DNA from 3 places in the Bacillus spongicola genome. Region 1 is predicted to be linked to each of the others. Evidence: predicted binding sites of a transcription regulator. Region 1 holds the regulator's gene; each other region holds the start of a gene.
What was found. Region 1 encodes Rex, which represses fermentation and respiration genes when NADH is low (regulators of the CRP and FNR family bind a similar motif). Its sites were predicted from a motif close to TTGTGAAATATTTCACAA; they were not measured.
Positions count from the first base shown of each region.

Region 1 (8,150 bases):
TTTTCATGAAAATATTAGCCATAGATACATCTAACTATCCACTAGGTGTAAGTTTAATGACAGAGGATACGATTGTTGGGGAATATATCACTTATATAAAAAAGAATCACTCTGTTCGAGCTATGCCTGCCATTGAACATTTATTAAAAGAGTGTGATTGGACACCAAAAGAGCTAGAAAAGATTGTCGTGGCGAAGGGCCCAGGTTCCTATACGGGTGTTCGCATTGGAGTGACGATTGCTAAGACGCTTGCTTGGTCGTTGAAGATACCAATTGTGGGTGTTTCCAGTTTAGCCGTAATGTCGTCTGTTGGGCGTTATTTTAATGGGTATATATGTCCGTTAGTTGATGCGAGAAGAGGGCAAATATACACGGGCTTATATTCGTATCATAGCGGGCAACAAGCTGAAGTGGCTTTGGACTGTAATGTATTGGCTGTTGATTGGCTAATGGAATTAAAAGAAAAGAACCAGCCTGTGTTGTTTGTTGGGAATGACGTCAGCTTGCATAAAAAATCCATTCAATCTATTTTAGGGGACCAAGCGGTATTTAATGAGCTAACAGAGCAAAATCCTAGACCATCTGAATTAGGGATATTAGGGATGAATAAACAAGAAGAAGACACTCATTCTCTTGTACCTAATTATATTCGATTAGCAGAAGCTGAAGTGAAGTGGTTAGAGGCACAAACCAACCAACGAGGGTTTATTCATGATATCAATAAAAAATAGTTTATTTCGATTAATGGAAATTGAAGATGTCCCGAGAGTCATGGATGTTGAACTAGCTTCTTTTTCTGTACCTTGGAAAGAAGAGGCTTTTTACAGCGAGTTGCTACATAATAAATTTGCTAAGTATTTTGTGCTGGAAAACGATGAAAAAATTATTGGGTATTGTGGGATGTGGTTCGTAGTAGATGAAGTGCATATCACCAATATCGCGATTCTTCCTGAATGTCGAGGATGGAAGTTAGGAGAAGCTTTATTAACATTTGTGATGGAGTATGCTATTTCACATGGTGCGACTTCGATGACATTAGAGGTACGATTGAGCAATACGCCAGCTCAAGGACTTTATAGGAAATTAGGATTTGAAAATGGCGGCATCCGAAAAAATTATTATAGTGATAATCAAGAGGATGCTTTAGTAATGTGGGTGAAATTAGATGAGTAAAGATGTAATTGTATTAGGAATTGAAACAAGCTGTGACGAAACGGCCGCTGCCATAATAAAAAATGGAACAGAGATCATCGCCAACGTAGTAGCTTCTCAAATTGAGAGTCATAAACGTTTTGGTGGAGTTGTTCCTGAAATTGCTTCGAGACATCATGTTGAAGAGATCACGCTTGTACTTGAGGAAACGCTAAAGGAAGCCAATATGACATTTAGTGATATTGATGCAATAGCGGTAACAGAAGGACCTGGGCTCGTGGGTGCACTATTAATAGGAGTAAACGCAGCGAAAGCGATTGCTTTTGCGCATAATATTCCAATCATTGGTGTCCATCACATTTCTGGTCATATTTATGCTAATCGTCTTGTGAAAGAGATGGAATTCCCACTTCTTTCGCTTGTAGTTTCTGGAGGTCATACAGAACTGGTATATATGAAGGAACATGGTTCATTTGACGTTATTGGGGAAACAAGGGATGACGCAGCAGGAGAAGCTTATGATAAAGTGGCAAGAACGCTTAAACTTCCTTATCCAGGAGGTCCACATATTGATCGATTAGCCCAATTAGGTACTCCTTCGATTAAGCTGCCTCGAGCTTGGTTAGAAGAGGGTTCATATGATTTTAGTTTTAGTGGACTAAAATCAGCTGTCATCAATACCCTTCATAATGCTGCTCAAAAAGGAGAGAAAATCTCTCCAGAAGATTTATCGGCTAGTTTTCAAGAAAGTGTGATTGATGTATTGGTCACTAAAGCAGTTCGGGCAACAAAGGAATATGGAGTTCAGCAACTTCTTCTTGCTGGTGGAGTAGCTGCAAATAAGGGGTTAAGAAGTCGCTTAGAAGAAACCTTTAACGAATTGCCAGAAGTAGAACTTGTCATTCCTCCTCTTTCATTGTGTACAGATAATGCCGCAATGATTGGGGCTGTAGGGACTGTTATGTATCAGCAAGGAAAAAGAGGTAATCTAGCGATGAATGGAAACCCTGGATTAGAGTTATAAAGCACATTTTATTTGAGAGCATTGAAAAAATAATTACTTCTCTATGGACTGAAGATTTTTATTAATATACAGAAAATTAAAGAAGCGAAGAACCTATGTATAATGGGGTCTTCGCTTCTTTTTCTCGCTAGTGACTCTTGTCAAAGGAACAGGAAACTTGTGTGTATGTTGATGTGAAGGAGAGAGGTTAAATAATGCTGTGAGGTGAAATGTAGAGGCTGTGTAAAGAATGAGTCTTCATTACAGTGATCATAAGCTAAGCGCAAAAACGAGGCAAACGCCGATGATCAGTTCTGATTATACGCTTATCACCGATAGGTCAAGGTCAATGCTTTACTTTGTGGATAACCAATTTTTGAGGAAGAAGAGGAAGTAGAACGTCTGTTTTGTACACAGACTGTGGATAAGTTGTTAATAACTTTGTATATCTTGTGAGCAACATATAATAAAACCGCTTACTTTTTGGATGATTTTGTGGATAAAACAATAAAAAAATGTGGATAATGTGGAAAAGTCCTGTGATTATATTAGTATAAAGGTTTTGGTTGTGGATAAAAATGTGAATATTATTTTAAAAAAACATCCCCTGCGTGGGCAGGGGAAAGGCTATGTTTGGAGTTGTTCCCATTCTTCTAAAAGGTCATTATATGTTTTTTGAGCTGCAAGAACATCATCATTTAACTGCTTCACTTTTTCAGCGTTCTGATAGATGTCAGAATCAAATAGCATGGCTTCTTTTTCTTCAATCTCATTTTCAAGCTTTTCTATATATTCTTCGATTTCTTCAATTCTTCGTATTCGTTGACGTTCTAGTTTCTTTGCCTCTTTATCCATTCGGTGGTTTTCCTTTGTGTCAATCTGAGGCGTAACGATGGATGCACCACGTTCTTTTTCTTCCAATAAAGCAAGCTCGATCATTTCTTCCTTTTTATGGACGTAATAATCATAGTCACCAAGATATTCTTTGGCTTCTGTTGTGGATAATTCAAGAACTTTTGTTGCGATACGATTGATGAAGTAGCGATCATGGGAAACGAATAAGATCGTACCTGGGTAATGAATTAATGCATTTTCAAGAACTTCTTTGCTATCAAGATCAAGATGATTTGTTGGCTCATCTAGAATAAGTACATTTGATTTTTCTAACATCATCTTAGCAAGAGCTAATCGGGCTTTTTCGCCACCACTTAGAGTTGAAACAGACTTGAGTACATCATCTCCTGAAAATAAGAAATTGCCCAGAACAGTTCGGATTTCCTTTTCCGTCTTCATCGAGTAATCATCCCACAGTTCATGAATCACGGTTTTATTGGAAGTTAGCTCGGCTTGTTCTTGATCATAATAGCCAATCTTGACGTTCGCTCCAAAGTGGTAGTTGCCAGAAAGGGATGGAAGTTTTCCCACTAGTGTCTTGATTAAGGTAGACTTCCCGACTCCGTTTGGACCAACTAAGGCAATACTATCTCCTCTTGAAGCCTGAAATTTAATATTTGAAGAAATTGGTTCTTGGTGATAACCTATTGTTAAATCTTGAACTTTTAAAACATCATTCCCACTTTGCCGTTCAATTTCAAAAGAAAAATGGGCAGATTTTTCATCACCAAGCGGTTGAGACATGAGGTCCATTCGCTCGAGTTTTTTTCGCCTGCTTTGTGCCATTTTTGTAGTGGAAGCTCGGGCAATGTTTTTTTGAATGAAATCTTGCAAACGAGCTACTTCAGCTTGCTGTCTTTCAAATTGCTTACTCTCGCGTTCATAGTCGTCGGCTTTCTTTTGTAAATAATCACTATAATTGCCGTGATATTTCTTTGTGTTTCTCCGTGATACTTCATAAACATGATTGACGACTTTATCTAAAAAATAGCGATCATGAGAGACAATCAAGATGGAACCTGAATAGCCCTGTAAATATTGCTCTAGCCAAGAGAGTGTTTCAATATCTAAATGGTTAGTGGGCTCATCTAGGATGAGTAAATCAGGTTTTGTTAAGAGAAGTTTAGCCAAAGCTAGTCTCGTTTTTTGTCCGCCACTTAATGTGGAGATTTTGGTAGAATAATCAAAGTTAGCAAAATTCAATCCGTGGAGAATAGAGCGAATATCCGATTCATACTGATAGCCGCCTAAATCCTTAAATTTCACCGTTAAGCGATCATATTCGGATAGTGTCCGTTCATAAGCCTCTGTGTTTTCATAAATATCTGGTGAAGCCATCTCAAGCTCTAATTTGCGTAAATCCGCTTCATGTTGTAAAACATGCTCAAATACAGATAGCATCTCGTCCCAAATCGATAGACTGGATTCCAGTCCTGTATGCTGAGCTAAATAGCCCATGGTCACATGTTTTGGTTTTATTATTTCTCCTGAATCAAAGGAAAGTTGATTGGAGATGATTTTTAGTAAAGTTGACTTTCCAGCACCATTTCTACCTACAAGTGCAATTCGATCTTTAGATTTCAGTTCTAGTTTAATATTTGATAAAATCATTTCTGCCCCGAAGTACTTTGTTACATTATTGACTTGTAATAAAATCATATATTCACCTCATTCATCTCGTTTAAACTGGTCAGTAACTCTTCAAGTGTCCGAGTAATTTAGTTTCCAGTAAGAAACCAATCAGCTTTACTAGCGAACTGTACTATAAAATGCGGAAGGTTTTACTTCATCTTATCGACTATTTTTGATAGGTTTCAACAGCAAAATCGAGGATTCCATCGAAAAATAAACGAAAGAGTCACAATATATAAGAAAAGAGTCTTATACAAACAGTGTATCGCACTTAAAACAAGTTGAGCAATAGCAGGACTTGTGAAAAAGGTAACAGACAATCTTGACGAAATAGTGTATGATAATGAATGAAGAGGAGAATGTCTACATCAGGCATGCCTTTAATTAAAATTGATTCATCTGCAAAGAAAAGTGATATATTTCCGACCAAGAGGAATCTAAACAGCTAGTTCGAGATTAATGGAAGCGTTTCCGAAAATAGGATTCAATACAAAATGAGCCGAAAGCTCTATTAAATAGAAAAATCGAGAGATGATTGGCTCAAAAATAGAGAGGGATTAGAAATGAATCAAGACACAATGAAAATACCGCAAGCTACCGCAAAACGCTTGCCTCTATATTATCGGTTTATTCAAAACTTACATTCTTCAGGTAAACAAAGAGTGTCCTCGAAAGAATTAAGTGAGGCCGTAAAAGTAGATTCGGCTACGATTAGAAGAGACTTTTCTTATTTTGGTGCACTTGGGAAAAAAGGCTATGGTTATAATGTGAACTATTTGCTAAGCTTTTTTAGTAAAACACTAAACCAGGATGAAGTCACCAAGGTTGGATTAATTGGAGTAGGAAACTTAGGCACAGCTTTTCTTCACTATAATTTTTTGAAAAATAATAACACGAAAATTGAGATGGCCTTTGAAGTGAATCCTGATAAAGTGGGCATGAGTATAGGTGACGTACCGATTTATGCTTTAGACGATTTAGAAGAGAAAATCAAGGAAAGCAACATAGAGGTGGTTATTTTGACCGTACCCGCTCCTGTTGCTCAAACGATAACGGATCGCTTAGTGAGTGCGAATGTGAAAGGGATTTTGAATTTCACGCCGGCACGGTTAAATGTTCCTTCGTCTATTCGAATCCATCATATTGATTTAGCGGTTGAATTGCAGTCGCTAGTTTATTTCTTGAAGAACTATTCTACTAAGGACACGGAAACGTCACAAGAAGGGCTTTAAGAAATTAGGATTTAGGGGTAAAATGATGTAATATAGTACTGAGGAGGTGTAGCGTAATGCCAGGTCCAGGTAGTCTTGTAGCAATAGCAGTAGTTGCACTATTAATTTTCGGTCCCAAAAAGTTACCAGAACTAGGGAAAGCAATGGGAAGTACGTTGCGCGAATTCAAAAATGCCACAAAAGGCTTAGCGGATGACGAAGACAAAGACAAAAATGATGCTAAGTAAATGTTAGGTGATTGACGATGAGTCGAAATGATATGACTGTTTATGAACATATAGATGAATTAAGAAAACGGCTTCTCATTGTGGTCGTTTTCTTCTTGTTTGCGATTATCGCAAGCTTTTTTCTCGCCGAACCGTTGATTGTTTACTTGCAGAATGCGGATGAAGCGAAAGAAATAACGATGAATGCGTTTCGGTTAACGGATCCATTAAAGATTTACATCCAAGTAATAATATTCTTGTCATTATTAATGGCGCTCCCGTTAATTCTTTTTCAATTATGGTCCTTTGTGTCCCCGGGATTATATGAAAAAGAACGACGTGTCACGTTGAGTTACATTCCGGTAACGGTGATCTTGTTTCTTGGTGGATTAGCTTTTTCGTATTTTATTTTATTTCCATTTGTAGTCGACTTTATGTTGAATTTGTCTGTGAATCTAGAAATTGAACAGGAAATTGGCATCAATGAGTATTTTCAATTTCTTTTTCAAATTACCATTCCGTTCGGATTTCTGTTTCAGCTCCCTGTCATTATGTTGTTTTTAACAAGGTTAGGGATTATTACACCAATGTTGATGTCGAAAATGAGGGTGTATGCTTACTTTGGTCTATTTGTGATTGCCGCAATGATCACACCACCAGATATTATGTCTCATTTACTCGTTACTCTACCACTTTTTGTTTTATATGAAATCAGTTTAGGTATATGTAAAATTGGTTATAAAAAAGCTTTGCTTGCAGAACAGAAAAGAGAAATGGAAGAATAAAAAAATAGACCCATTGGGTCTATTTTTTTTGCATCGTTTTTAATTTAATGTGGATGTTAATCATCCGAAGTCCTGAACCTAAATCCAATGTTGCTAGGAAAATGAGAAGATAAGTGAAAAATCCCCAGCCATGAGTCACAACATTTTGGATTGAAAAATACGTAAATAGAATTCCGAGTAAGGTGTAAATGATACCAGTAAACAAAGGTGATTTTCTCATAAAAACGTCCTCCTAATCCTATAGAGTCCTTGCCCTATTCGTGTACATTATTGTAGCTATTGAAGTTCATTTTCGAAGGAGTTCTCTATTCTGGTATTGATTTTGTTCAAAAATAGACGAAAAGAAAAAAATCTTCAATATATATGTTTAAAAAGAGCGTGATTACCCTATCCAGTGAATAAATAGTGCGACTTGTGCGCTTACTTTTTTCATAATTGCAGGATAAAATTGAATGAGCGCAACGAGTGTATTCATGCCAACGTGAGCGATGATGGGAACAATAATTCTTTTCGTATGCACATACAGAAAAGCAAACGTAAAGCCCATCGTCGTATATAACAGAATATGGGATAATTCGCGATGAGCCAGTCCAAATAGAAGGGAACTTAAGAAACCAGCGGCCAGAAATGGCATTCGCTTATAGAGTGCCCCAAATAGGATTTGTCGAAAAACAATTTCTTCTAAAATTGGTCCGGCGACCGAGGAAGCAATTAACGCAATTGGCACAAGTGAGATGATTTTCATCGCTGTCGCTGTATTTTCCGATCCAGGTTCGATTCCGAGAAAAGATTCAACAGTAATAGCGAGGGCCTGTGCTAAAAAGGCGAGAAATATTCCGCCCACACCCCAAGAAATGGAGAGTGGAATTGAATGCTGTTGGCCAAAGTCCTCATATCTTTCGCTTTTTCGTAATAAAAAAAGTACAATGATAAGGGTGAGTGTAAAGCTAATAAATAGCCAGTACCCCGCAGCTAAATAGAGCATCTTTTCTTTATCTTCTACACCAAAGGAATTCAGTCCGAGCTTATAAATAAGCGGAACGGCGATAGAGGTAGAAAGTTGCATGACTATGTAGATGATTAGGATATAGCCATATCGTTTATTCATGTAAGTTCTCCTTTAGAAAGTTGATCATAATCATTTATCCATTCTACTAATAAAATGATGACTGTTCAAATGGTAAAGCTGGAAGAAGTGGGTTTGCGAAAAATGACAAAACATGGAGTGATTTTTGTCGAACCTTTT
Region 1 covers NZ_JAYKTS010000038.1:1,782-9,931, forward strand. Annotated here, with positions in the region: gene tsaE (tRNA (adenosine(37)-N6)-threonylcarbamoyltransferase complex ATPase subunit type 1 TsaE) at 1-9, shown strand, start outside; gene tsaB (tRNA (adenosine(37)-N6)-threonylcarbamoyltransferase complex dimerization subunit type 1 TsaB) at 6-731, shown strand; gene rimI (ribosomal protein S18-alanine N-acetyltransferase) at 712-1,173, shown strand; gene tsaD (tRNA (adenosine(37)-N6)-threonylcarbamoyltransferase complex transferase subunit TsaD) at 1,166-2,176, shown strand; gene U8D43_RS18455 (ABC-F family ATP-binding cassette domain-containing protein) at 2,783-4,708, opposite strand; gene U8D43_RS18460 (redox-sensing transcriptional repressor Rex) at 5,245-5,913, shown strand; gene tatAY (sec-independent protein translocase protein TatAY) at 5,970-6,140, shown strand; gene tatC (twin-arginine translocase subunit TatC) at 6,158-6,904, shown strand; gene U8D43_RS18475 (YdiK family protein) at 6,924-7,124, opposite strand; gene U8D43_RS18480 (CPBP family intramembrane glutamic endopeptidase) at 7,287-8,012, opposite strand.

Region 2 (8,150 bases), on a different contig from region 1:
TAGAGTCTGATCTAAAGTAATTTCCAATGTTTCCACCTGCCATTTCTATTGGTAATAGTTTATCATAGAGACTAGTGAAAACTAAAATAATGTGCAAGGAATAGCAAACTTATTGTACCATTAGAGAAAGTAGGCTTTTTCATGAATTATCAACAGTTAAAACAAGACATCATTGACTATAGTCAAACGATAGGGATCGATAAAATAGGATTTACTACTACAGATACTTTTACTGAAATGAAAAATCGGTTGGTCCGTCAGCAAGAGCTAGGGTATCAATCTGGTTTTGAAGAAAAAAATATTGAAAAAAGGGTAGATCCCTCGCTGATCTTTGAGCAGCCCAAATCAATAATTAGCATTGCCTTAGCTTACCCATCAAAGCTGAAAAATGCTCCCAAAAGTAAACAGGGGGAACGGCGTGGTATTTTTTGTCGAGCTTCATGGGGGGATGATTACCATGACGTTTTAAGAAATCGATTAACAAAATTAGAAAGGTATATCGCTTCTATGGTCCCTCATGCCCATATGCGTTCGATGGTAGACACAGGAGAACTTGTCGATCGGGCAGTTGCGGAAAGAGCTGGAATTGGTTGGAGCGGGAAAAATTGTTCAATTATTACTCCAGAGTTCGGTTCATATGTATACTTGGGCGAAATGATTACAAATCTTCCGTTTGAACCAGATCAACCGATTGAGGATGGGTGTGGTACGTGTAATAAATGTGTAGACGTTTGTCCAACGGGTGCACTAATAGAAGGTGGGCAACTCGATTCACAACGCTGTATTGCCTTTTTAACACAAACGAAGGGCTTTCTTCCAGATGAATATCGAACAAAAATTGGCAACCGATTGTATGGCTGTGATACTTGCCAAACGGTCTGTCCTGAAAATAAAGGGAAAGATTTTCATCTTCATGAAGAAATGCAGCCGGATCCTGAACTAGCTAAACCGTTATTAAAGCCTCTTCTTACCATTTCTAATAAAGAGTTTAAAGAAAAGTTTGGCTCTGTCTCAGGATCATGGAGAGGGAAGAAGCCCATACAGAGGAATGCAATTATTGCTTTGGCTCATTTTAAGGATGAAACAGCTGTGGAGGATTTAATCTCCGTTATGACTCAAGACGTTCGTCCAGTCATTCGAGGAACAGCAGCTTGGGCTATCGGGAGAATTGGTGGAAATGATGCATCTAAAGCATTGCATCTTGCGTTATCTAAAGAAAAGGAACCTGAAGTAATTAAAGAAATAGAAAAAGGGCTATCATTCGTTGAGTAATATCTGCTTTATTCTAGGAATATTTCACTATTAAATTTTTTGTTCAATTGAAACCTATTATGTTAATGGTTAATATTTCTTTAAAAAAGCCATAATAAAAAATTGCCCCTTAAAAAGTAACGGATTAGGTATTCAAGTACAAGACATAAAAAAAATACTAATTAATAGCCCAAATCGCATATGATTTGGGCTGTTCTTGTTCCCCGTTATATCAACGATGATCGGTTTTTCACATATAATTTATTATAGGAAATCGCACCCCAGAAAACATAGTGACAATAGCTATCGTCAACGAGCTAAGAAATACGTTAATCATGGTGTTTTTCGCAATGTTGATTTTGATAAACCAACAAGACATTTGTGACTATATGTAAAAAAATTTAGAGATTGTGAGGAAATGTACTTAAAGTAGTTAAGTAGGGTGGTTCAACAAGGAATTGTTTTTATGAGGAGTTAAAAGACGTTAATCATTTTTTTTTTCAGTTTCTGATTTAGGAAAATCAAATGAGTTTTATACAAAGGCTGTTTTCGCAAAGTTTGTTGCTTTTCGTATCAGTCTATCATCTATGATTTAGCTTAGTTTTGGGCATCATTTCGTCTATTTTTGATGGAATTCAACAGTGAAATGAAAGATTTAATCAAAAGTATGATGAAATAGCCACAATGTATACGAAAGAGTCTTTATTAAACAACGGGTGCTTTAGTTTAATAAGAAAATATAACAGAACGCTTGGATAATATACTATCCAAGCGTTTTTCTTTACCAAATGTAATTTTTATTAGTGTGTTAGTTAATCGATTAGATAATTCTGTTGCTAATTTGCCTTCTAAATACGAAACTACTTACTTAAAAAGGAGGCAGTTTTTTAAAAGTATGAGTTATTTACGGATTCACTCGGTTAAATAAAAAAGTATTTTCTAAGTGTATGTGTTGAGTTAAGTCAGATTCTAGGTCGTAGAGACGTTGGTAGACTAGTCGATACGTTCCGCATGCACCTTCAGGAGGAGTAAAATCATTTGTAAGTTTACGTAGTTCTTTTAAAATAGATATTGCTTGAGAATGTTCGATTTCTAATTCAGTTACTGTATTAATATAAGACTCTCGATATTCTTTCGAATGATTGTTTTCATAGGCAAGAATAGCGGGGAAATCAATCGTTTCTTCCTTGAGTATATGTTTTTCAAGTTCTTTTTTCAATTCAAAAAAAAGGCTGTGAATTCTAATGAGATGTGGCTGAGACGGACCATGAACACGAGATACTTTAGTTATATATGGACTAAGCAAAGGGAGTTCTTCCTTTAAGTAGCGATGATGTTTGGAGATAATATGATTTATTAATTTTTCAGATGACGCCTTTGCCCAATCGGTATATGATTCTTCTATCTGTGTTTTCTCATATAGTTTATTTAATTGCGATAATACTTCATCAGAGGGCAAACCTTTTTCATTGATCGCTTCTATGAGTGGTCGATTTCCATCACAACAGAAATTTATTTGATAAGATTTAAAAAGGTCACTTGCTCTAGGAATCTTTGTTACTATTTCACTTATGATGGATTGTTCGGTAAATGTTTGCATCATACTATTCCCTCCATATAAAAATGTTATCTTTCTAATTAGAAGAATAACAAGAAACTACATACATATTTGTGATTTGAATCACAAATATGTATGTAGTTTTTGGATAGGATATTTTTTCATCAAGAGAAATAGGATTTAGGCTCAAACAAAAGAATATGTAGTAAGAATAGAAAAGAGCCTTATCTAAAAGAGGTCTATTAATAAATTTACTCAATCCAAAAGTTTCTTTGTTTTTTTAGCGCTAGTGCCGAAATTTGTAAATCAATCTGCCGGAAATGTGTCATTGCAGATGTTTCCATTAGGCTTCATATTTTCAGGACAAGCCTCAGCCATATTCACAATTGTAAGCTTTTTTCAGAAAAAATCGGTGGGTTTCTTACAAAATCCGAATTTTTATCAAAAAAAGTGAATGCGATTCAAGGAACTACCCTTGCTATTATTGCGCTGCAAATAGGTTTTTCTGAGAAGTAATTGAAAGTGAAAGCTCATAGAAAGCTTGATTATATACCATTAAGTTATTTTGAGAAATGGGGTTCGGGATAGGTATACATCTCCACAAAAGATGAGGGAATGATTTATGGAAACGAAGTCTTTTGTTTTTTTCTCTTGCGTTCATTCATAAAGTATACAGAGGAGGGATGCGTATGAGAGAAATAATTCTGAAGGAAATTGAAAAACGAATCACTGAAACCGTCAAATCGAATGGAGACTTTCAGGAAGAACGCTTGAAAAGAAAACAAAAAGTGCTTCAGCAACGAGAAGCTGAGATCGTAAAGGTGAATGTGAGTGGAAACATTGATCAGATCGTTAAAAGAAATCAGGAAGAGATTATTAATTATCATCTCCATTTTCAATATTTAATTAAACAGAAGAAGCTACTATATTTAGAAGAAGAAGTGGAAAGACGTTATAGTGTTTTCGAAAATGGGGAACTAATGAAGGATGAAGGACTCATGGAGGAAGGGGATAAGAGTTCAGAACCCAGATTGATGGTCGAAGAAAATCATGACGAACGGCTGAGCTACCGTTATGATCGTTTAAAAGCGGTAAAATATGCAGAGAGATGGTGGAATAGCTATAACTCCGCTTATAAAAAGTTTGAGGTAGATTGCACGAATTTTATCTCTCAATGTCTTCATGCAGGAGGCGCTCCGATGCGAGGTCAGAGTAATCGAAGTAAGGGGTGGTGGATGAGTGGAAATAATTGGAGTTATAGTTGGAGTGTGGCGAATTCACTTCGCTGGTATCTTCCTTCATCTAAAGTTGGTTTGCGAGGGACCGAAGTTAGAGGAGCGGAAGAGCTCAAGCTTGGAGACGTGATTTGTTATGACTTTGAGGGAGATGGCCGTTATAACCATAATACGATTGTGACCGCGAAGGACGCATATGGTTTTCCGCTGGTCAATGCTCATACGCATAACAGCCGGATGCGGTATTGGAATTATGAGGATTCGACGGCCTATACGCCGAATATTAAGTATAAGTTCTTTTCGATAGTGGATGATGCTTAAGGAGTATTTAGGGCTGCTGGAGACAGTGGCTTTTTTATTTAGGCTGTTTTCGCATAGATTGTGGCTTTTCGAATTAGTTCTTATTTCGTGATGAAGAATGAAATCGAGCATTTTTTTCACATTGTTTTTAACTCGAAATGAGGAAAGAAAAGTGTGTTTCCATCTGTTTTTATATGCTAGATAAACAAAGTATGCGAAAAGAGCCTAAAGGAATGTTAGCAAACAAACGACAAGACATCACTTGTAGTAGGAAGGTAAGAGATTTATAGAAAATGAAGTGTCTCAGCAGAATAATTTGTAGATACTTTGTAAGTGGTTTTTTCAAAGGGTGGGAGCAAATAGTAAGATAGTCAAAATATTCCCCCTTCCTCGTCAATATAGTTCCCCTATTATTGAAAACGCTTCCATTATAATGAGAGAAAGTGATTAAATTAATAGGCGGTGAAGCGGATGGAAACAAAGATTCAAATGGAATCTGTGAAAACGAGTGCACAATTAAAAGCAGTTCAGAAAAGAAAAGTAAAATATAAGAAATTTTTAACGTACGCTGCATTTGTGGGACCGGCTCTGCTATTCTTCTTAGTTATTCAGATTCTTCCGTTTTTAATGGGAATTTACTATTCATTCACATCTTGGAATGGAGTTAGTTCTGCTGTTGAATGGGTAGGTTTTGAGAATTATAAAAAGATATTTTCGAACGATCAAAGATTTTATGAGTCATTTTGGTTTACGCTGAGATTTATGTTTGCAGCGGTGATTATTAGCAATATAATCGGTTTTAGTTTTGCGTTATTGTTAAATGCTGCATTAAAAACGAAGAATATTTTACGAACAGTATTTTTTATTCCGAATGTAATTGGTGGACTTTTACTAGGATTCATTTGGCAGTTTATTTTTGTAAAAGGGTTTGCGTCGATTGGAAACATGACGGATATCGCATTTTTTAAGTTACCGTGGTTAGGGGATGAAGTTACTGCGTTTTGGGGAATTGTAATCGTCTTTGCTTGGCAAATCAGTGGATATATGATGGTCATTTATATTGCAGCACTGCAAGGGGTCGATAATTCGCTCTTAGAAGCGGCGAAAATGGATGGTGCCACGCCTTGGACGTTATTAACTAAAATCATCATTCCGTTAATTCTACCTGCTTTTACAATTTGTTTCTTCTTAACGATTTCGATGGCGTTTAAGATTTTCGACTTAAACATTTCGTTAACAGGAGGAGGACCATTTTATTCAACTCAATCAGTTGCGATTAATATTTATCAAGAAGCCTTCCAGAATAATCGTTATGGATTAGGAACAGCAAAATCAATATTATTCTTTGTGGTAGTTGCAATCTTTACTACGGTTCAAGTAATGATTACGAAGAAAAGGGAGGTTGAAGCATAGTGGACAATCGGTATACGAAAAGGACGTTTGTTCTAGAAATTATTGCAATCGTAGTAGCGCTTATATTCCTGGTTCCTTTTTACTTCGTGTTTGTCAATTCAGTGAAGCCATTTGCAGCTATCTTAATCGATGCCGCAGCATGGCCGGAAGAGTTTAGATTTTCGAATTATGCTAAAGTTTGGGAGATTATTAATTTCCCACGTGCTTTCATGAATTCTCTAATTATTACGGTATTTAGTATTCTAGGATTAGTCATTATTAGCTCAATGGCAGCTTGGAAAATGGTTCGAACACCTGGTAAATTTAGTAAAATCCTATTTGTTGTTTTTGTATCAGCGATGGTGATTCCATTCCAAACAGTTATGATTCCGTTAATGAAACTGGGAGGAACACTTCATTTAACGAATAGCATTCCCGGATTGATTATCATGTATTTCGGATTCGGAGTTCCGCTTTCATTATTCTTATATCATGGATTTGTAAAAACAGTTCCTGTTGAGATTGAAGAATCAGCCATGATTGATGGATGTAGCCAATTCGGTGTGTTTTGGAGAATTGTGTTTCCACTCTTAAAGCCGATTACGGTTACCGTCATTATTTTAAATACCCTATGGATTTGGAATGATTATCTGTTACCGCTTCTAGTCTTACAAGATGCGGAATTGCGAACAATACCGTTAGCAGCAAGCTCGTTCTTCGCTCAGTACACGAAGCAATGGGACATGGGACTTGCGGCGTTGGTTATGGGAATTGCTCCAATTATTGTTTTCTTCTTATTTTTACAAAAACACATCATCAAAGGAATTGCATCAGGATCAATTAAGTAGATATAACGTTTCTGTGTCTTTTTAAGAAACAGAAATTTATATAAAATAATTAAACAGGGGGTCATTTATTTATGAAACGCTTACTTTTATTATCTATGTCATTACTTTTAGTGTTTGGAATTATCGCAGGTTGTTCTTCGAAAGAAAAAACGAATGGCAGCACAGATGGAGAGACTAAATCAGATGATGAAGTGGTAACCTTAAATTTCTTCCAATTTAAAGTTGAAATTGCGGATCAACTTCAAGAGCTGATTAATGAATTTGAAGCGGAAAATCCTAATATTAAAATTAAACTTGAGACTGTTGGTGGAGGTGCCGATTATGGTGCAGCACTAAAAGCAAAATTTGCTTCAGGTGAAGAACCAGATATTTTCAATAATGGGGGATTTAAAGAGCTAGAGCTTTGGAAAGAGAAGTTAGCGGACCTCTCCGATGAGCCTTGGGTTGAGCATCTTCTTCCAATTGGGAAAGTACCAATGACTGATGAAGATGGTAAACTATACGGTATGCCGGTTAACCTTGAAGGTTATGGTTTTGTTTACAATAAAGATTTATTCGAAGAGGCTGGAATTAAAGAAGCACCTAGCACAATTGATGAATTGAAAGCTGCAGCGAAGAAATTAGAAGAGAATGATATAACAGCATTTTCAGCTGGTTACGGCGAGTGGTGGGTGATTGGACAACATTTACTGAATATTCCATTCGCACAGCAAGAGGATCCTACTGCTTTTATTGAAAGATTATATGATGGATCTGAAAAAATTGTTGGCAACGAAAAATTTGTACAATTCAAGGAAGTACTAGATACAGAGCTTAAGTATGCGAATGATAATCCACTAACAACGGATTATAATACTCAAGTTACACTATTTGCGTCAGGTGAAGCAGCGATGCTACAACAAGGAAACTGGACAGAGAATATGATTAATGAAATCAATCCAGACATGAATATGGCCTTCCTTCCACTACCAATTAGCAATGACGAGAGTGCAGATCGCCTACCAGTAGGTGTTCCAAATAACTGGGTATTGAACAAAGAATCTGAGCATTTAGATGAAGCAAAAACATTCTTAGACTGGATGGTTTCTTCTGAAACTGGTAAGAGATACATTACGGAAGAATTTGCTTTCATTCCAGCATTTGATAACATTGAACCAAATGGTCTTGGTGACTTAGGCCAATCCATTCTTGAATTCTCTAAAGATGAAAAAACGATTCCTTGGACTTGGTTCAGATGGCCAGACGGAGCAAACAAAGAGTTTGCTGCAACGATCCAAGAATATTCAGCTGGAAAAATCGACTTTGACACTGTACTTGAGCGATTCCAACAAACTTGGGATAACTTGAAATAAGATAATAGAAAGCATGTCTCTAGAGACATGCTTTCTATTTAATAAAATGGCTGTTTTCGCAAAGTTCGTGGCTTTTTGATTCAGTCAATAAACGGTGTTATAACTTTGTTTCGGGCATCATTTCGTCTATTATTGATGGAAACCAACAGTGAAATGGGCAATTTAATCAAAAATCAGATGAAATAGGCACAATGTATACGAAAAGAGTCTTTCT
Region 2 covers NZ_JAYKTS010000036.1:3,888-12,037, forward strand. Annotated here, with positions in the region: gene U8D43_RS18170 (B3/B4 domain-containing protein) at 1-27, opposite strand, end outside; gene queG (tRNA epoxyqueuosine(34) reductase QueG) at 142-1,272, shown strand; gene ric (iron-sulfur cluster repair di-iron protein) at 2,156-2,854, opposite strand; gene U8D43_RS18185 (amidase domain-containing protein) at 3,499-4,365, shown strand; gene U8D43_RS18190 (carbohydrate ABC transporter permease) at 4,816-5,757, shown strand; gene U8D43_RS18195 (carbohydrate ABC transporter permease) at 5,757-6,584, shown strand; gene U8D43_RS18200 (ABC transporter substrate-binding protein) at 6,656-7,936, shown strand.
Region 2: ric (iron-sulfur cluster repair di-iron protein) is a predicted target of Rex. The motif match lies at 2,921-2,938, and genes of this name have one in related genera.

Region 3 (8,150 bases), on a different contig from region 1:
AAGAGCTTTTATGCCAGCTGTTCGGCCGTCATGAGGGGGTTAAATCCTCTTGAGTGTTATTTAGCAGTAGTTGGAGATCAGGAGCGGCAGGGCAGTATCGTGTTAGCAGCTTCTCCGAAACTGAAGAAGGAATTCGGGATTAAAACAGGTTCCCGTCTTTTTGAGATTCCAAATGATCCCCGTATTATTTTGGCGAATCCGAAAATGGCGACCTACATCCGAATATCGACAGAGATTACCCGTCTATTTCACCGCTACGTTCCGAAAGAAGCTATTCATACGTACTCAGTTGATGAAAGCTTTTTAGCGATTGATGGAGTGTCGACTTTATGGGGAGATGCTCATACGACTGCCGAGAAAATTAGATCAGATATAGAAAGAGAATTTCAGTTACCGTGTGCCATAGGGATTGGTCCTAATATGTTGCTTTCAAAGTTATGCTTAGATTTAGAGGCGAAAAAAACAGGAATTGCCGAATGGACGTATGAGGATGTTCAAACGAAGCTTTGGCCTGTGACGCCGCTGAGTGAAATGTGGGGAATTGGCAAAAGGGTAGAACGAACGTTAAACCGGATGGGGGTTTTTTCAATTGGTCAGCTTGCTCGCTACGACCTAAAAAAATTGGAAGTTAAATTTGGTGTAATGGGCAATCAGCTTCACTATCATGCATGGGGAGTGGATTTATCGGAAATTGGGGCCCCAATTATGGAAGGGCAAATTAGCTTTGGAAAAAGTCAAATTCTACTCAGAGATTATAAAAAGGAAGAAGAAATTAAGCATGTTATTTTAGAGATGTGTGAAGAAGTAGCACGCCGAGCACGGAATCATCAAAAGGCCGGACGAACGATTAGTTTCGGCTTAGGCTATAGTCAAGATGAATTTGGTGGTGGGTTTCATCGCTCTCGTTCAATTGAGCATCCGACGAATATTACGATGGAAATGTACCGGGTATGCCTTGAATTGTTTCATGAGCATTACGAAAAGAAAACCGTCCGGCAAATTTCGATATCGCTTTCGAATATTGTCGACGACGAATCACTGCAGCTTGATTTATTTCGTCCGGACTTAACGAAAAAACGAGAGCTGGGCTATGTGATGGATCGATTACGAAATCGGTATGGCTCTGGAGCAATTCTTCGAGCGGTTTCGTATACAAACGCAGGAACGGCAAGACACCGGGCCCGGTTAGTGGGCGGACATAGAGCCTAGAAAGGAGAGAGAAGGATGATTCGTGATCGCGGAAGAATGAAATGGACCTCGATGATGCTACCAGAGCACGTGAAGCTACTTCGAGACTGGTCAAAGGAAGATAGCTTCGAAAAGGAAAAAGAAATAGATGAACAGCAGCTAGAGGATTTAAACATCGTTGCTGCGGAAGCGATGGAATACGGGAAGTGTGTCACCATTACCCACTACACTAACAAGCGCTATGAATTACTGGTGGGCACGCTTCACTCCTGGGATGCCTACAGTGAAACGTTTCAGGTGATCGATCGTTTCGAGGCTAAGCATGAAGTTGCGCTCAAGCGCATCATCGATCTTCGTTTGAGTGATTAGAAATGTACTATCAAGGTTGTAAATCATAGAAATAATAGGGTTTGCGTTATCTTTTGTATTATTTCATATATAATTTTCAGAAAAATGTCTGAAACGATCCATTTTTAGTAGCTATTAGGTACAAACTATACAAAAAGAGACTTTGCATATTGTAATGCTGATACTTACAAATAGTTTTTGATAAATGGCTGTGTCGCAAAGTTTGTTGCTTTATCGTATCAGTTTATCATTTTGGATATAATTTTGTTTCGGGCATCATTTCGCCTGTTTTTGATGGAAATCAACAGTGAAATGGAGGGTTTAGTCAAAAATGAGATGAAAGAGCCACAATGTATACGAAAAACTCGATGGCAGCGCTCGCTTCACGCCGCCACCGCCTATCATGAAAATCCAGCCTAAAGACACAGAATAATCGTCTATCCCATTAATTAGCTGACCATACTGTTTACTAACAATACGACCAGTCCGAAGACTCTTTGGTGGATCTATCTCTAAGAGAGGATACCCTGTACGAAAAACTGGTTGTGACAGTTTAGAAGAACCGCCTATTGTGTTTTTTATCACGTATACAAAATTTTTTTACTACGTATCCTGTCACATGTATTGTCAATAAATTGCGAGGTGAAGCTTAAAATGGATGCCATGATGAATGAAAAATGATTCAATACCTAAAAAAGAAAGGATATAATTTCGAATTAACAGGACAACAGACAGCGTAAGTACTATAAAATTGTAGGATTAGTACAAGATCACTGGCCCCAAAAAATGTGAATATTGAGGGCTTAGTTTAGTTATGCTTCCTACCAATTGAGTTTTCATACAAAATGGATGCCATGATGAATGAAAAATGATTCAATACCTAAAAAAGAAAGGATATAATTTCGAATTAACAGGACAACAGACAGCGTAAGTACTATAAAATTGTAGGATTAGTACAAGATCACTGGCCCCAAAAAATGTGAATATTGAGGGCTTAGTTTAGTTATGCTTCCTACCAATTGAGTTTTCATACAAAGAGCCTTCTGGAAGACAAACGAGCCGCCAATTGACGACTCGTTTGTCTTTTTACTTATGTCCTTAAAATCACAATTTTTTGACTGTTACTATCTAAATGAAACCATTTAAGGGGAAATTCAGTCTTAGGAAACAGAACGTGGGAATAAAATGTTGTTCTCAAGATGAATATGCTGAAATAAATCGGATTCCAGCGCTTCGAGACGTTGATAAGCGAGCCGGTATGTTCCGCAAGCACCTGCCGGTGGTGTATAGTCATTCGTAATCTCACGCATTTGTTTTAGAATAGTGCCGGCTGTAGTATGCTCATGTTCCAATTCTTGTACAACAGCTAGTAGCTTTTGACGGTTTTGCTCAGTAGGGTTTTCTTCAAATTCTAAAATTAAAGGAAAGTCGATCGTTTCTTCTTTGCTGGTATGTTGTTCTAACTCAGCCTTTAGTTCATAAAAAAGCTTGTGAATTGTGACTAAGTGAGGATGTGTTGCTCCGTGAACTCTGTGTACTTTTGTTATATAAGGACTAAGAAGTGGTAATTCCTCGTTTAGATAGGCATGATGTTTTTGAATAATATACTCGATTAATTCACGTGAGCTAGAATGTTCCCAATCAATCGTGGCTTCACTTAAAGCAAACATTTGCTGATAAAGTTCGTTTAATTTTCCAAGTACTTCTCCTACGGAAAGATTTTTCTCTTGAATTGCTTCAATTAAGGGACGATTTCCACCACAACAAAAATCAATTCGATAGGTTTTAAATAGGTCGCTAGCTTTAGGGAATTTCGTTACAATTTCTGCCACTGTTTGGGAATCAGTTAATACTTGCTTCATGGATATACCTCCGATTTTTTAGTTTATGAGTGTAAAACAAGCTAGTCACAAAAGGAATGTGATTTGTATCAAAAAATAAGTTAAATTAGTAATCGACGATTAATAACGCTGTTTTTACAAAGGTTGTTGCTTCTCTGACCAGTCTATAAACGTTGATATCGCTTGGTTTCGGGTCATCTTTTCACATCATTTTTAACTCGAAATGAGGAAAGAAAAGAGTGTTTCCATCCTTTTTTGTATGCTACAGCAACAAAGTATGCGAAAAGAGCCATTAATAAAGAAGCTCATTTTGTAATTTTTCAAGATTGATTATATAGCATCCTTGTTTATCAAGTTCGATCAGTTTCTTTTTTCGTAGAGTATTTAAGGTTCGACTCACGGTTTCTCTCGTTGTTCCAATCATATTAGCGAGCTCACGATTGGTAAAGTTTGTGGTGATTTTATAAAGGTTTACACTGCATAGCGTACCATTCGATTTTGATAACCGAATCAAAAGCATAATGATTTGTTCATACGTATTATGAAGAATTTTTTCTTCTAAGCGATTTTGAAGATCCACGATTTTTTCTCCGAGAACTTTAAAGATTTTAATGCAAAGTTCCGGGTTTTTGATTAATACTTTTTCAAAATCGACAATCGGCATGACGATTAGTTGAGCCGTTTCAATGATTTCAGCATTTGCTGGAAACGTTCCTTTTCGAAAAAAACCCGCATGTGGAAACATTTCACCGGCTTGGAGAACGGATACAATCTGTTCTTTGCCCGCCGCATCATTTCGGTAAATTTTTACTTTTCCAGAATGAATAAAGAAAACCCGGTCGAGTACATCTTCTTGCATAAAAACAAGTGATTTTGGGTTAAAGGTTCTTGTGATCGAAATATCGACAAAGGGTATTAGTTCTTCGGTTGAGAGTTCTTTAAACAAAGGTACTGCTTGAAAATGGGCCTGGATATCATTCCATCTCATTACAATACCATCCTTTCTTATAGTAAGACTGTTTTCACAAAGTTTGTGGCTTTTCGTTAGTATACTAACTTTGATATCACATTGTTTCGAGGCATCATTTCGTCTATTTTAGATGGAAATCAACAACAAAATGAGGTCTTCCATCTAAAATTAGATGAAATAGTCACAATGTATACGAAAGGAGCTTTTCACAGCAACATCTATATGCTAAAAAGATCGATTTCGGGTCATCTTTCCTAATTTTTGGGACAAAATCACTTAGATTTTGCGGAGAGCTTTTGGGACATACACACACGCCGGTTCACTTTCTAAATAATCTCCTGTTAGGGCATAGGCTCTCGACCTAGATCCCCCACAGACGTTGCGAAACTCACATTTCCCACATTTCCCTTTGTAGGAGTCAGGATTTCGCAATTGTTTTAGAATCGGTGAATGACGATAAATTTCCGGTAGTGCGGTTTCCCTTACATTCCCTACTTTAATAGGGAGAAGCCCGCTAGGGTAGACGTCCCCGATATGAGAAATAAACACGAACCCATTTCCGTCATTTACTCCTCGAGGGGCACGACCTAGACCATCAATCTGACCGGTTTTACCAGAATGTAACGTATCCTCATATTGAATCCTTTTGTTTTGGTCTATATTTTTGCGCATCTTATCCTGAAGAACAACGCGTCGATAGTGCTGAGCGGCAGTTGTTTTTATATCAAATGGGACGCGTTGGCTTAATTGGTTGAGCCAACGGAAAACTTTTTCATGTTGAACAGGTGAAATCATATCCGTTTCTTTGCCCCGTCCGATAGGGACAAGGAAAAACACGCTCCAAAGAACACAGTCGAGCTTCTCAATGAGGGCTGCCATTTCATCTAAAACGTCCACGTTGTAGCGTGATATGACGGTGTTGATCTGTAGTGGAAGCTTAAGTTCATGAATATATTCAATGGCATTCATAGTTAAATCAAATGAACCGGAAGTGCCTCTAAAATGATCATGTATTTCAGCTGTTGGTCCATCTAAGCTAAAGGCCCATCTTGATAGCCCAATTTCTTTCGCTTTTTGAATGGCCTCTTTTGTCACGTTAGGAGTGGCACTCGGCGTCATCGATACGCGAACCCCTTTTTGGATGGCATAGGAGGCGATATCATAGACATCAGGTCTCATTAAAGGGTCTCCACCAGTGAAGACTAGGAGTGGATTATCCATTTCGAATATTGAATCGATTAATTTTTTTCCTTCTTCAAAGTTAAGTTCAAGTGGGTGACGCTTATATTGTGCCTCTGCACGACAATGAAGACAATGCAATTCGCAGGCTCTCGTTAATTCCCAAATCACAATAAATGGGTTTTCGTTAAAATCACGGTCAATCATTCTAAACCCTCCTAGACTAGATTATGTCTATAGTAAAAAAATACGAGAGAGTTGTAAGTGAACTACATCACATAGCTAATTGGAAAACGACAGGATGAGTCTATTATGCCCAAATAGTAGGGAGTGTAAGAGAAACTTTTTCCATTGCCTGCGATCAATAAGGAAGAAGAATGGGGCAATTTACTAGAGTATTTCTCTCTGCCTCTCTTCTAATCTGATTAGCGTTCATTTACGAAAGTATCAATTTTGATAGCTAAATTTTCATAATGATTGAATAATTCTGAACTCTCTTCATAAATACTTGGTGTCTCCGATGAATGAGAGGCTTCTTCAATTGGTATTTGAGCTAATACGTTCGTACCTAATTCATCTGCTAAAAGGCGACCTCCATCTTTTCCGAATAAATAATACTTCTTATCACTATCTATTGGTTGAAAGTAAGCCATGTTTTCTACTACGCCAAGAATTTCATGCTTGGCTTTAATGGCCATTGTGCCCGCTCTTTCTGCAACTAACGCAGCCGTTGCATGTGGGGTTGTCACGATTATCTCTTTACTTTGAGGAATATAGTGGTGCATATCTAGTGCGATATCCCCGGTACCAGGAGGCATATCTAATATACAATAGTCCAATTTCCCCCACATAACATCCTTGCTAAAATGTTCGACCATTTTCCCTAGCATAGGCCCTCTCCAAATAACTGGTTCATTATCCTTTATTAAAAATCCCATCGACATTACCTTCACTCCATGAGACTCAATCGGAATAATTTTTCCATTAAAAGTTTTGGGACGATTAGTGAGATTCATAATTTTAGGTATGCTAAATCCGTAGATATCTAGGTCAATAAGAGCTACACTTTTTCCTTGTCGTGCAAGAGCGATAGCAAGATTTACTGATACGGTCGATTTACCTACTCCGCCTTTTCCACTGGTTACTGCGATGACGTGACTTGATAACATAAATAACACCTCTTTATTAAATTTTGCGATGATGTCTCATTCGATGTGATGTACTTCACACTATAGATGGAAGAGTTTCATTACAATGAATGGAGTTGATACACCAGCAACTTATTAAAAATCTACCAAAGATAGAATTGTCGTGGTGTATAAAAAGTCACATGGGGGTGTTTCGGAATTATGAAACCATTAGAGCGCTCATTCTATTCTAAAACGAGCAAAAAAGCCTTTTTTATCATCTTGTTTCTCTTGCTAACGACTTGGATTGGGACTGAACAGTTTTCACATTTTGACATGGCATTAATGGGGTATCTCATTGCTTCCCTTATTTTTGCGGTTGGATTAACAATCAGAATGAGTTCGTGGTTATTGCGACCGGCTACCAAACAGGTAATTAAAAGAAGTCTTCACAATTTAACACAAAGAAGTCGAAAAAAACGAAATTTGATTTCCATTGGAAAAACAGCCTTTGAAAATATTTTTCTACAAAAATTTATTTTTAAAAGAGGCATGTATCGGGGAGTCCAACATTTCCTAATTGCTTGGGGATGCATCGGTTCATTCGCCATTACGTTTGGACTTACCTTTGGTTGGATGCACTTTGAGCTAGTAGATCCAGAGACATATGTCATTGTCGTCATGGGAATAGAAACGATCACTATGGCCGCTCACGGATTGTTTGCAGAAATGGTCTATAACGGATTAAATATTACTGCAACAATGGTGCTAGTTGGTGTTAGTATGGCCTTAACGAGGCGTATCGTAAACCAAGATGTCAAAGTCACCCAACGTGCTGAATTTGACTTATTTCCTTTATATATCTTATTAGCGGTTACGGTAACCGGACTCCTATTAACCGTATCCTATGTATTGCTAGATGGATGGATGCATCATTATATGACACTAATCCATCAAGTTACAGTGGTTGTTCTATTAGTCTACTTCCCATTTGGGAAACTGTATCATTTACCGATAAGACCACTAGCCACAGCGGTGCCGATGGATTATCAAGAAGAATGGCAAGTGGATACAAAGCCTTGTAAACAATGTGGAACTACGTATAGTTCGGATGACCAAATATTAGATGTGCAGGAAATTTTGGCTGCGCAGCAGTTCGATTTACAGCTTTCCGATGGAAGTTATTTATCTGATTATTGCCCAGCCTGCCGCAGGAGAATTCGGGTGATGAAACAACTCAATTTACCATCGAAGGTAAATGAAAAAGAGAAACCAATCTCTACGATAAATGGTATGCATCTATCGGGCTTTAGCAAGAAAAGAACCGAAGATTACTATGAATTTCCTGAACATGTTCAAAAAGAGATAGAAAAGTACAAAGAAGTGGGAGGAACCAAAAAATGAGTCAATTTATCGCAAAAGAAGGTGTCAAAAACCTTCATAAACCAGGAGAAAAGCTAATCACTACTCATTGCTGTTATTGTGGCATGCAATGTG
Region 3 covers NZ_JAYKTS010000004.1:208,944-217,093, reverse strand. Annotated here, with positions in the region: gene U8D43_RS04765 (Y-family DNA polymerase) at 1-1,209, shown strand, start outside; gene U8D43_RS04760 (YolD-like family protein) at 1,225-1,557, shown strand; gene ric (iron-sulfur cluster repair di-iron protein) at 2,697-3,398, opposite strand; gene U8D43_RS04750 (Crp/Fnr family transcriptional regulator) at 3,670-4,365, opposite strand; gene U8D43_RS04745 (TIGR04053 family radical SAM/SPASM domain-containing protein) at 4,624-5,733, opposite strand; gene U8D43_RS04740 (Mrp/NBP35 family ATP-binding protein) at 5,952-6,695, opposite strand; gene U8D43_RS04735 (MFS transporter) at 6,876-8,057, shown strand; gene fdhF (formate dehydrogenase subunit alpha) at 8,054-8,150, shown strand, end outside.
Region 3: U8D43_RS04745 (TIGR04053 family radical SAM/SPASM domain-containing protein) is a predicted target of Rex. The motif match lies at 5,789-5,806, and genes of this name have one in related genera.